2 regions of the Teichococcus globiformis genome follow, and region 1 is predicted to be linked to the other one. Evidence: predicted binding sites of a transcription regulator. Region 1 holds the regulator's gene; the other holds the start of a gene.
What was found. Region 1 encodes HrcA, which represses chaperone genes, less so after heat shock. Its sites were predicted from a motif close to GTTNGCACTCNCNNNNNGNGAGTGCNAAC; they were not measured.
Positions count from the first base shown of each region.

Region 2: groES (co-chaperone GroES) is a predicted target of HrcA. The motif match lies at 1,340-1,368, and genes of this name have one in related genera.

Region 1 covers NZ_JBHRTN010000008.1:169,213-175,438, reverse strand. The annotation lists gene ACFOD4_RS08125 (LysR family transcriptional regulator) at 1-289, opposite strand, end outside; gene ACFOD4_RS08120 (GNAT family N-acetyltransferase) at 393-941, shown strand; gene ACFOD4_RS08115 (MFS transporter) at 934-2,133, shown strand; gene ACFOD4_RS08110 (glycosyltransferase) at 2,408-3,697, shown strand; gene hrcA (heat-inducible transcriptional repressor HrcA) at 3,713-4,789, opposite strand; gene ACFOD4_RS08100 (hypothetical protein) at 4,973-5,215, shown strand; gene ACFOD4_RS08095 (hypothetical protein) at 5,212-5,388, shown strand; gene ACFOD4_RS08090 (zinc-dependent alcohol dehydrogenase) at 5,406-6,226, opposite strand, start outside.
Region 2 covers NZ_JBHRTN010000018.1:652,412-658,637, reverse strand. The annotation lists gene ACFOD4_RS17340 (AEC family transporter) at 1-865, shown strand, start outside; gene ACFOD4_RS17335 (usg protein) at 893-1,168, opposite strand; gene groES (co-chaperone GroES) at 1,435-1,725, shown strand; gene groL (chaperonin GroEL) at 1,776-3,422, shown strand; gene ACFOD4_RS17320 (cold-shock protein) at 3,731-3,934, shown strand; gene ACFOD4_RS17315 (prolyl oligopeptidase family serine peptidase) at 3,991-6,084, opposite strand; gene ACFOD4_RS17310 (tellurite resistance TerB family protein) at 6,089-6,226, opposite strand, start outside.

The DNA of each region.
Region 1 (6,226 bases):
CGATGCGAACCCGGCCAAGATGCCCGTCCCGGAAGGCCAGTGCCGCGGCGCTGGCTTCCGCCGCGGCGGCGATCGCCCGGCGAGCGGGGTTGGCAAACGCGGTGCCGGCTGCGGTGGGCAGGATGCGTCCCGCCGCACGTTCCAGAAGCCGCACGCCCAGTTCCCGCTCCAGTTCGCGCAATTGCTGGCTGGCTGCCGGCTGCGTCAGCCCCAGCGAGCGGGCGCCGAGCGAGATGCTGCCTTCTTCCAGAACAGCGATCAGGGTGCGGAACTGGCGGAGCGTCGGCATAACCGCATCTTATTCGAATACGCGGCATCACAAGAATTTCCTGTGTCGCTGGTCCGCCTGGTTCCAGCATGGCTGGACCATCAGTTTCACAACTGGATCCGCCATGACCTTTCTGCCCCAAGGCCTGACCATCCGTGTGGCGACACCCTCAGATCTTTCCCAGATTGCCGGGATCTATGCCCATCACGTCCGGCACGGCACCGCGTCCTTCGAGGCTGAAGCGCCATCGCTGCAGGAGATGACCCGGCGGCACGCTGTGCTGATGGAGGGAGGCATGCCGTGGCTGGTGCTGGAGCAGGAAGGCATGGTGCTGGGCTACAGCTATGCGGGGCCGTACCGGCCTCGTCCGGCCTATCGTGATACGGTGGAAAATTCGGTCTACATCAGAGCCGGGTTCGAGGGGCGGGGCCATGGCCGGGCCCTGCTGGGCGCGCTGATCGATGCCTGCACCGCCCTCGGGCTGCGGCAGATGGTGGCGGTGGTGGGCGACAGTGGCAACACGCCGTCCATTGCCCTGCACAGAAGCATGGGCTTCCGCGATGTGGGGGTGCTGCACGCCGTAGGGTTCAAGCACGGGCGCTGGCTGGACTGCGTGTTGCTGCAGCGATCCCTCGGCCCGGGAAGCAGCGCTCCGCCGGTGCCGCGTGGCTGAGGCCGCGCCGGCCGGCGCCTGGCGTGCCGCCGCAGCGCTGGCCTGTACCCAGACGGTTCACTGGGGTTCGCTGTTCTATGCATTTTCCGTTCTGATGCCGGAAGTGTCGGCCGAGATGGGTTGGTCTCGCGGCACCGTGGTCGGCGCTTTTTCGGCAGGACTGCTGGTGCAGGCCGTGGCGGGGCTTGGGATCGGGCCTTTGCTGGACCGTTTGGGGCCACGGGGCATCATGGCGGCCGGTTCGGTGATGGCCTCGCTGGGACTGCTGGCGGTGGGGCAGTCGAATAGCCTGACTGCCTTCTACCTGGCTTGGTGCGGCATCGGCGTTGTGATGGCGGCGACGCTGTACGAGGCCGCCTTCACCGCCATCGCTGCCGCGTTCGGACAGGCGGCCATGCGCCCGGGTATCGCGCTGGTGACCTTTGCAGGAGGCCTGGCCAGCACCGTGTTCTGGCCGCTCACGGCCTGGATGGTGGAGGCGCAGGGCTGGCGTGAAGCATGCCAATCCCTGGCATTGCTGAACCTCCTTTGCGCGCCATTGCATGCCCTTCTGCTCCCGGGCCGCGTGCGACGCCAGCCACCGACGAACAGCCTGCCGGCCCCGGAGATCACGCTGCATGCCGCGCTGCGTGGCGGACGGTTCTGGGCTTTGGCCTTTGTGAATGGCGCGGTGGGACTGACCGGCGCCGCTCTTGGCGTGCATCTGGTTCCCTTGCTCGAGGAGCGAAGCCTGGGTTCCGCTGCGCCACTATTGGCGGGGCTGATGGGTGTGGCGCAGCTGGCCGGTCGGGTAGCGGAGTTCTACACGGCCCGGCGGCTGTCCCTGGGGCGCATCGGGGTGGTGGCGCTGGTCGCACTCGCCTTGGCTGGTCTCTTGCTGGGCTGGGGACAGGATGTGACCGTACTGGGGGCCGGTATTTTCCTTTACGGCCTGGCGAACGGCATCATGACGATTGTTCGCGGGGGCCTGCCGGCCCGCTTCTTCGGCACCGGGCACTACGGCGCCATCAGCAGTGCCCTGGCTGCGCCAGGTGCCCTGATGCGCGCGGCCGGACCCTGGGCCGCGGGATGGCTGTGGCAGATCGGCGGCAGCTATGCCTGGCCCATGACCGTGTTGGCGCTGATAGCCCTGCTGGCGACACTGGTTCTGGGCTTCTTCGTGCGAGAGGGCGCCCGCACGCCGCCCCGCTGACCTGAACAAACAATTCCGACCGAAAGTGTTCCGCAAGGTCTGCCGGCATCCAGACGGGGACCGGCCGCCCATGCTGCTGCGCCCAAAGCCGCGAACGACGAGCCATACGGCAACAACCCACGCGCATAGAAGATCTGTCCTTTTCGTCCCTAAAAAGGGATTTTTGCCCGTATAGGCGGCATCGACGGAAAAAATATCCGTATTTTGGATGATTGTCAGAAAACGAAAGAAAGATTAACAAAATATTGGACAATGATCATAAAGAGAAACGTTGATGCTCCAGGCTATACTTTCCTCGTCGGCCGAAACGGTGGTGGAGGTTGGCCCGGGTGCAGCACCGCTGCGGGCTCGTGTGATCGATCCTTCCTTGTTCACCATTCCTTACTGCGAGGCTCTGGTGACTGCGCTGGACGAGGCCGGCGTGGATGTGCAGCTGGTTGGACGGCCCCTCCGCGCAGGTGAAATGCCTCTGCGGACCCCATTCGATCCACGTTTCTACCGCTGGTCGGATACGCTTCCGCGCCGGATCGGCAAGACAGGCGCGGCGCTGAAGGCTCTGGAGCACTGCGCGGACCTTGCCAGCCTTGCGGTTCGTGGCTTGCCAGGGGGAAGTGTGGCGCACTTCCAATGGCTGCCGTTTCCGATGGCGGATTCAGTGGGGCTGCGGCTTTGCCGGGCCAGGGGGCCGGTGGTTGTCACCGTGCATGACACAACACCGTTCAACGGCACCCCGACGTCGCGCCTGCAGCTGCACGGCTTCATCGCTGCGCTGGGTCTGGCCGACCGCCTGATCGTCCATACCCAGACCGGGCTGGAGCAGCTTGTCGCGAGCGGCCTGGATCGCAGGCGGATCCGCTGCATTCCGCACGGTCCGCTTGGCGGCTTCGGCGATATCCCGCCGCCGCCGCGATCCGGTCCGATGACCCTCGTGGTGTTCGGCAAGATCCGCCCCTACAAGGGCATCGACATCCTGATCGCGGCTCTGGCGGCACTGGGCCCCGATGAGCGGCGCATGCTGCGGGTGATCATTGCCGGCGAGCCCATGATGGATGTTGCGCCGCTCCAGGCCCGGATCGTGTCGGACGGGCTGGGGGGCACTGTCGAGCTGCGGCTCGGGCACCTCGACGAGGCGGCGATGCGGGCGCTGTTCACCGAGGCAGAGGGGTTCGTCTTTCCTTATCGCGAGATCGAGGCAAGCGGCGTGCTGTTTCTGGTGCAAGGGCTGGGGCGCTGGCTGATCGCGTCACGCCTCGGAGCGTTCGCAGAAACCATCAGCCATGGCGAAACCGGCCGTCTGGTGCCGTCGGAGGATGTTCCGGCCCTTACGGCGGCCCTACTGGAATGCGTCCATTCCCGGCCACGGCCCGTGGGCACCGTCCCTGTGACCGGGTGGGACAGCATCGCGCGGGCGACGATCGCCACCTACCGCGAAGCCTTTCTGCATTGGCGGGGTGGCCGGGCCGCAAGCCCGAAGGGGCTCCGGGCTGCAACGGCGGCCGCCCGGGCGGAACTCGCCTCCACAGCGCCGGTGCGCCCGACCAGCCTGTTGCGAGGCGATCCCTAAGGCATCGCGCTCTTCTCAGCCCAGCAATTGCCCGATCACCCGGGCCGTGTAGTCCACCACCGGGATCACCCGCCCGTAATTGATGCGGGTGGGGCCGATCACCCCGATGGCGCCCACGATCTGCTCCTTCTTGTCGCGGAAGGGGGACACCACCATCGACAGCCCGGCGCTGCTGAACAGCCCGCTCTCCGCGCCGATGAAGATCTGCACGCCCTCGCCGCGCTGCGCCAGTTCCAGCAGGCGCAGCATGGTTTCCTGGGCTTCCAGCCGCTCGAACAAGGCCTGGATTTCCTGCAGGCGTGCGATCTCGTCGATGTTCTCCAGCAGCTTGGACTGGCCGCGCAGGATCAGCGAACCGCCGCCTCCGCCTGCCCATGTGGCCAGGCCGCTCTCCACCATCTGCTGCGTCAGCGCATCCAGCGCCGAGCGATTGGCCTGGATCTCATCGGCCACGGTGCTGCGCGTTTCCTCCAACGTACGGCCGGAGAGACGGGCATTCAGGTAATTGCTGGCCTGAGTGAAGGCGGAGGGCGGCAGACCCGGCGGCACGTCGATGACGCGGTTCTCCACCTGCCCGTGCGCGTTGACCAGCACCACCAGGGCGCGCCCGGGTGACAGGGCCACGAATTCAATGTGCTTGATGGCGGCATCGGTCTTCGGTGCGACCACCAGGCCGGCGGCACCGGCGAGGCCGGACAGCATCTGCCCCGCCTCGGACAATGTTTCCTCCATGGAGCGCCCGGCGGCGGCGCAGCGGATGGCGATGTTCTCCCGCTCCTCTTCCGACAGGTCGCCGAATTCCAGTAGCCCGTCGACAAACAGCCGCAGCCCCTGCTCGGTGGGCAATCGCCCAGCCGATGTGTGCGGCGCGTAGAGCAGGCCGGCCTCTTCCAGATCGGCCATGGCATTGCGAATGGTGGCCGGCGACAGGGTCAGCGGCAGACGGCGCGACAAGGTGCGGGAGCCCACCGGCTCGCCGGTTTCGACGTAGAGCTCCACCACCTGCCGGAGAATGGCGGCGCCGCGGCTGTTCAACCCGGACGAGGCCAGCAGATTGCCGCGAAGCCCGGGGAAGAGCGACGGATGGGGCACTCGGCATGTCTCCTGATTTTAGAACGGGTCAACATAGCCTGGGCCGGGCGATCACCCAGGCTTGATGGCCCGGCTGGCGCTCAGGGCGGGATCATGTCACGCGGCGACACAACATGGCCATGAACGTGGTGCATGCCTTCTGTATTGGTGTGCCGCAAGGCGCAAACAAGCGCGGAGGCCCTGATGACCGACACGCCCGGTTCCCGGCTCTGGCCGCTGGCCCTGATGGGGTGGCTCGCGGCCATCCCGCAGCTGCCCCGCGAGGCCGAGCAGGAGGCCTCCCCACCTGTTCTGGCCGAAGAAGCGCGTCGCGGTCAGCGCACCGCTTGGCTGACCGCCGCCCGTGCCCGCTATGCCGAATTGTCAGCCGAACAACGCGACAGACTGCGCGAGGCGCGCCGTGCGTCGCGGAACGGTTCCGCATGACCAATCCCGTGGTGAACGGCTTTCTTCTAGCCCTGATGGGCTTTGCAGTCGGAGCGGCCCTTCTGGGCGTGATGCTGGAACGCGCGACACGATGCCCCGGTGCCTTGGCCGGAGTGGTGGTGGTGGCGATGATCGGCCTGTCCTGGGGCGGCGCGGTGCTGCTGGCGCAATAGCACCGCCCCGGGCGGCATCAGGTCTTCAGAACGACCTTGATGCACTTGTCGTCCTTGTTGCGGAAGGTCTTGTACATCTCCGGCCCGTCTTCCAGCTTGGCGGTATGGGTGATGACGAAGGAGGGATCGATCTGCCCTTCCTCGATCCGCCGCACCAGGTCGTCGGTCCAGCGCTTCACATGCGTCTGGCCCATGCGGAAGCTCAGACCCTTGTTCATCGCGACTCCCATCGGGAATTTGTCGATCAGCCCGCCATAAACACCGGGAACGGAGATGATGCCGCCGGGCCGGCAAACATACACCGCCTCCCGCAGCACGTGAGGACGGTCGCTTTCCAGCATCAGCGCCTGCTTGGCGCGATCCAGCAGCGTGTCGGGCTGGCTGGCGCTCACATCGGACTCAAGCCCGACCGCGTCGATGCATTTCTGCGGGCCCTTGCCCTCGGTCAGTTCGTTGAGACGTTCGATCACGCTCTCATTCTTGAAGTCGATGGTGATGGCACCGCCCGCCGCAGCCATCGCCAACCGCTCGGGGATGCAGTCAATGGCCACGACCTGCTTGGCCCCTAGCAGCACCGCGCTGCGGATCGCCATCTGTCCCACCGGCCCGCAGCCCCAGATGGCAACCACGTCGTCCGGCTCGATGTCGCAGTGGACGGCGGCCTGCCATCCGGTCGGCAGGATGTCGCCAAGAAACAGCGCCTGCTCGTCCGTCATGCTGTCGGGCACCTTGATGTGGGTGCTGTCGGCGAAGGGCACGCGCAGGTATTCCGCCTGCCCGCCCGGATAGCCGCCGGTCAGGTGGGTGTAGCCGAACAGACCCGCGGTCGGGTGGCCGA
Region 2 (6,226 bases), on a different contig from region 1:
GTACCTGAGCGCACGCCGGAAGTGGATCTCGGACGAGGCGCTGAGGGGCATGACCTCCTTTGTCTTCACCCTGGCCATGCCCTGCCTGTTGTTCTCGGGCGCGACGACGCCGCATCCGAATGGGGGCGCCACGGCCTTCGCGTTCTTTTCCGGCTGCCTTGTTGTTTACGGGTTGGCGCTGCTGCTGGCGCGGCACGGCTTGCGGATGAGCATGGCGGAAAGCGGCACGCTGGCCCTGAATGCTTCCTTCGGCAACACCGCCATGATCGGCATCCCGCTGGTGCTGGCGGCTTATGGGCAGGCGGGATTGGCGCAGATGCTGGCCATTGTAGGGCTCCATTCTCTGATCCTGCTGCCCCTGGGCACCGTGGTGGCGGAGATGGCGCATTCATCGGACAAGCCGCTACGGCAGATCCTGGAAGCCACCATTCTGTCCGTGCTGCGGAACCCCATCGTTATGGCGGTGCTGGCCGGGCTGGTTGTGTCCAGCCTGGGCATGGCATTGCCCGAGGTGGTGCGCCGCTTCCTTGATATGACGGGCATGGCCGGCCCCCCCGTGGCACTGTTCTGCCTGGGCGCGAGCCTGATCCATTTCGATGCGCGGCGTGACTGGCCCTCGGCCCTGTTGTGCACCGCCCTGAAGCTGGTGTTGTTCCCGTTCACGGTCTGGCTGATCGGCCAGAGCATCGGGTTGCCGCCGCTGTCGTTGGCGGTTGCGGTTCTGGCGGCAGGAATGCCAACCGGCGCAAACGCCTTTTTTCTGGCTCGTCGCTACGCATCGGGCTCCGAGCGCTCAGGCGCAACCGTGCTGCTCTCCACCATTCTGTCGATCGGGACACTGGCCCTGTTGCTGGGGGCTCTGTGATCCTGGCCAACGGGCTGCTGGCCAGACTCAGTGCAGGGTGAACTGGCCGCCGGCGAAGCGGAACTCGGCCGGCCGGATCAGGGCGCTGGAGGCGACGCGTACGGAGTGCAGGCGGCCCTCGATCTCGCGCTGCCAGAATACCAGGAAGCGGGTCAACTCCGGGAAGTCCGGCGCCTGATCGACCTTCTGCCAGATAAAGCTTTGCAGCAATCCGGGATGGTCGGGGAGGTGGTAGAGGATCTCCGCAGTGGTCAGGCACCAATCCGGGATGCGGATGATCGTGTTGAGATCCTTCAGCAGCATGCGAAAGCTTCCCTTCCGGCAAGGCGGCGCGGCCTTTCCGCGCAGAAAGGTTGAGCGTGCCATGACGTGCTTTCTCCCGGGTAAACAAAATCTTCTGAAAACAGAGGCTTGTCACTCGTGATTTGAGAGTGCTGCTGAGTGCTTGACGCGGTTTTGCAGGCAGCCTAGATCGTCAGCACTCACCGGGGGTGAGTGCTAACAGGCTCGTCCACCCGGATGAGGAAACCGTCGCTGAATGCGCCTTTAAGGGCGTCAGGAGAGGGCCAATGAAGTTTCGTCCGCTGCATGACCGTGTTGTCGTTCGTCGGCTGACCGCCGAGGAGAAGACCTCGGGTGGTATCATCATTCCCGACACCGCCAAGGAAAAGCCGATGGAAGGCGAGATCGTCGCCGTCGGTTCCGGTGCGCGCAACGAGCAGGGCGTTGTTGTCGCCCTGGACGTGAAGGTCGGTGACCGCGTTCTGTTCGGCAAGTGGTCCGGCACCGAGGTGAAGATCAGCGGCGAAGAGCTGCTGATCATGAAGGAATCCGACCTGATGGGCGTGATCGCGGCCTGATCCAGGTCCGCTGAACCGCTTCATCCCAGATCAGAACGGAGTAAAGAATTATGGCTGCTAAGGACGTTAAGTTCGGCGCTGGCGCGCGTGAGCGCATGCTGCGCGGTGTCGACATCCTCGCCGACGCCGTGAAGGTGACGCTGGGCCCGAAGGGCCGCAACGTCGTGATCGACAAGTCCTTCGGCGCGCCCCGCATCACCAAGGATGGTGTGACGGTCGCCAAGGAAATCGAGCTGTCCGACAAGTTCGAGAACATGGGCGCGCAGATGGTGCGCGAAGTGGCCTCGAAGCAGAACGACTTGGCCGGCGACGGCACCACCACCGCGACTGTGCTGGCCCAGGCCATCGTGCGCGAGGGTGCCAAGGCCGTGGCCGCCGGCATGAACCCGATGGACCTGAAGCGCGGCGTCGACAAGGCCGTGGCGAAGATCGTCGAGGAGCTGCAGTCCAAGACCCGCAAGATCACCACCTCGGGCGAGGTCGCGCAGGTCGGCACGCTGTCCGCCAACGGCGAGTCCGAGATCGGCGAGATGATCGCCCAGGCGATGGAGAAGGTCGGCAACGAGGGCGTCATCACCGTCGAGGAAGCCAAGGGCATCCAGACCGAGCTCGACGTCGTTGAGGGCATGCAGTTCGACCGCGGCTACGTTTCCCCGTACTTCATCACGAATGCGGAGAAGATGATCGCGGAGCTGGATAACCCCTACATCCTGATCCACGAGAAGAAGCTGTCCCAGCTGCAGCCGATGCTGCCGCTGCTGGAGACGGTGGTGCAGTCCGGTCGTCCGCTGATCATCGTGGCCGAGGATGTCGAGGGCGAGGCCCTGGCCACCCTGGTCGTCAACAAGCTGCGTGGCGGCCTGAAGATCGCCGCCGTGAAGGCTCCGGGCTTCGGTGACCGTCGCAAGGCGATGCTGGAAGACATCGCCATCCTGACCGGTGGGCAGGTGATCTCCGAGGACCTCGGCATCAAGCTCGAGACCGTGACTCTCCAGATGCTGGGCCAGGCGAAGACCGTCCGCATCGAGAAGGAGAACACCACGATCGTCGACGGCGCCGGCTCCAAGGACGACATCCTGGGCCGCGTGGAGCAGATCAAGGCGCAGATCGAGGAAACCACCTCGGACTACGACCGTGAGAAGCTGCAGGAGCGCCTGGCGAAGCTGGCCGGTGGCGTTGCCGTCATCCGTGTCGGTGGCTCCACCGAGGTCGAGGTGAAGGAGCGCAAGGATCGCGTCGACGACGCGCTGCATGCGACCCGCGCCGCGGTCGAGGAAGGCATCGTTCCGGGTGGTGGCGTGGCGCTGCTGCGCGCCGGCCTGGGCCTTGCCTCGCTGAAGGGCCTGAACAACGACGAGCAGGTCGGCATCGAGATCGTGCGCCGCGCGATCCAGACGCCGCTGAAGCAGATCGCCGAGAACGCCGGCAAGGACGGCGCCGTGGTCGCCGGTGAGGTGCTGCGCACCGACACCTACGAGCATGGCTACGACGCGCAGCTCGACGAGTACAAGGACCTGGTGGCGGCCGGCATCATCGACCCGACCAAGGTCGTTCGCACTGCCCTGCAGGATGCGGCCTCCATCGCCGCCCTGCTGATCACCACCGAGGCGATGATCGCCGAGAAGCCGTCCAAGCCTTCGGCTCCGGCCGGTGGCCCGGGCGGCGGCATGGGCGGCATGGGCGACATGGACTTCTGATCCCAAAGCCAGCTCCTTCGGGAGCTGGATCCAGGATTGAGACGAGGGGGCGGCCTGCAAGGGCCGCCCCTTTTTCGTCTCTCCGTGGGCAAGCCGGACCGCCAGTGGCCGGGGTCCTGGAGGCTACCCAAAACGTTACGGTTTACGTTGACAGTTCGTTAACGATCTGCCCCACTTAACGGGCCAACCGCTTCCGCCGCCTTGCCGTGCCTCCGGAGACCCGGGCGCCCATCAAGCCGTACCGGGAACCGGGCTGGATCGTCGGGGGCGAGCCTCGTCCCCCACCCAAGCGAAGAGGAGTGCATCGCATGGCGATTGGCACCGTGAAGTGGTTCAACGCGACCAAGGGTTTCGGCTTCATTGTTCCGCAGGACGGCGGAAAGGACGTGTTTGTCCACATCACCGCCGTGCAGAAGGCCGGGCTGCAGGGGCTGAACGAGAACCAGAAGATCAGCTACGAAGTGGCCATGGAGCGGGGCAAGGCCGCCGCCACCAACCTCAAGCCGCTCTGATGCAGTCTGACGGCGGGTAACGGCCAGAGGCCGTACACGCGCCGTGCCGCCCTCCCTCAGGAGGGCGCGCTTTCCGCCTGCCACCCGATGGCGCGGCGCAGGAAGGCAGCGCCGAGGGCAGCGAAGCCCGCCACCTCCCCATTATCCTTTCCATAGCCATGACCGCCTGCCGCCGGCTCGTGAAACAGGGCAGGGTAGCCCATGGCCTGCAACTTGGCCGCCATCTTGCGGGCGTGACCAGGATGCACCCGGTCGTCTCGCCGGGTCGTGGCGATCAGGATGGGGGGATAGGGACGGTCTGGTCCGGCGGTGTGATAGGCCGAGAAATGGCGGATAAACGACCAGTCCTCCGCCCTGTCAGGATCGCCGTACTCCGCGATCCAGCTCGCACCGGCCAGCAACTTGGTGTAGCGCCGCATGTCGATCAGCGGAATGGTGCAGAACAGGGCTCCGAACCGTTCGGGATACCGGGTGAGCATGTTGGCGATCAGCAGCCCGCCATTCGAACCACCCTCTGCAGCGATGCGTTCTGGCACGGTGACGCCGCGTTTCACAAGATCGGCTGCCACGGCCGCGAAGTCATCATGGGACAGGCGCTTGCCCTCGCGTCGGCCGGCCTCGTGCCAAGGCGTTCCGAATTCACCGCCGCCGCGCAGATTGGCCACGATGCCGGTCCCTCCGCGCGCCAGCCAGAGCTGGCCGATCGTGCCGCGGTAGCTGGGCAGCATGGAAATCTGGAAGCCGCCATAGCCGGTCATGTGCACGGGGGCGTCGCCCGTTTCACCGTCCGGTCCGACCTGGACGTAGGGGATGCGCTCTCCATCGGACGAGACGGCCTCATGCCTGGTCACGCGCAGGCCGTTGGCATCGAAGACGGGCGAGGAGCGCTTCAGCACCAACGGTGCGGCCCGGCGTGGCGGCGGTGGGAGGCGCAGCAGGGCTGGCGGCGTCACCGGGTCCTGCGCCATGGCGAGGAGCGTGCCGTCGGATTCCTCCTCCCGCTCGTCCAGCGGCCAAAGCCCAACCACACCGATCTCGGGCAGTCCGGCGATAGGGGTGGCGTCCCAATCGCCGGGTTGGAAGGCGGTGAAGACAGGTCGCATCCGGTCCAGCACGCCCACGATCAGCCGGCCGTTGCAGAAGAAGAAATTCTGGATGGCCCGGCGGGGCGTAGGCGTGTCGAGGACCCGCCAGCCCGCCATGCCTGACAGCAGGTCGGGCAGCGGTGCCGCAAGCAACGTGTCCGGCGCGTGGGTGGCGCCGTCCAATTCCCAGGGCGTGCGGCGTGTGGCGGCGATCCAGCCGTTCTGCCAGGTCGAGCGCGCATCTGTGGGCAGGGGGATGCGCTGCTTCGGACCGGTCCTGTCGCCCAAGTGGAGGACGGTGTCGAAGAAGCCGAGCTGATCGATGAAGATCAACGCCTCTGTGCCGTCCCTTTCCCGGTGGATCTGTGCCCAGGCGGCCATGCTGCTGGCGGCCACCTGGAACAGGATCGGCGCCGTGATCGGGTCGCTGCCGCGCTGCCACAGCCGGATGGCGCGCGGATAGCCGGATTGCGTGGCCATGGCCTCGCCCGCCGCATCCGTGCCAAGGGGAGAGGTCAGCAACAGGGTATCGCGGTCGAGCCAGTCGGCGCTCGCCTTGGCCTCGGGCAGGGTGAAGCCGCCGGGGGGAAAGGCACGAGCCTCGATATCGAATTCCCGCAGCACCACGGCGTCGCCGCCACCGCGCGACAGGCGCAGCAATGCCAGGTCGTGCGCGCCGGGGCGAGTGGTGGCGCCGTGCCAGACCCAGTCCTCGCCCTCAGCCTCCGCCAGAAGATCGAGATCCAGCACGATCTCCCATTCAGGGTCGTCGGTGGCATAGGAGGCTGAGGTGGTGCGGCGCCAAAGGCCGCGCGGATGCACCGCATCCTGCCAGAAATTGTACAGATGCGGGCCGCGCCGGGTGATCAGGGGAAGTTTGTCCGGCCGGTCCAGCGCCGCTTTCACGACTTCGCGGTCGGCGGCGACAGCGGCATCCGAAAGGCGGGCAAGGGTCGCCGCGTTTTGCGCCGCCACCCATTCCAGGGCTCGGGCACCTTCGACCTCTTCCAGCCAGAGGTAAGGGTCGTCGTCAGGCGCCTGAAGGGTGGGGCGGGGATCGGTCATCCGGTCAGACGAACTGGTAGCGGGCTTTGGCGGCCCGCTCGATCGCGCCGGCAATCAGGCGATCCAGGTCCAGGCCGATGCGGAAATCCTGCAGGAATTGCAATTCTTCCTGCGTCGCCTCCCCATCGGCCGCAGCCACCTC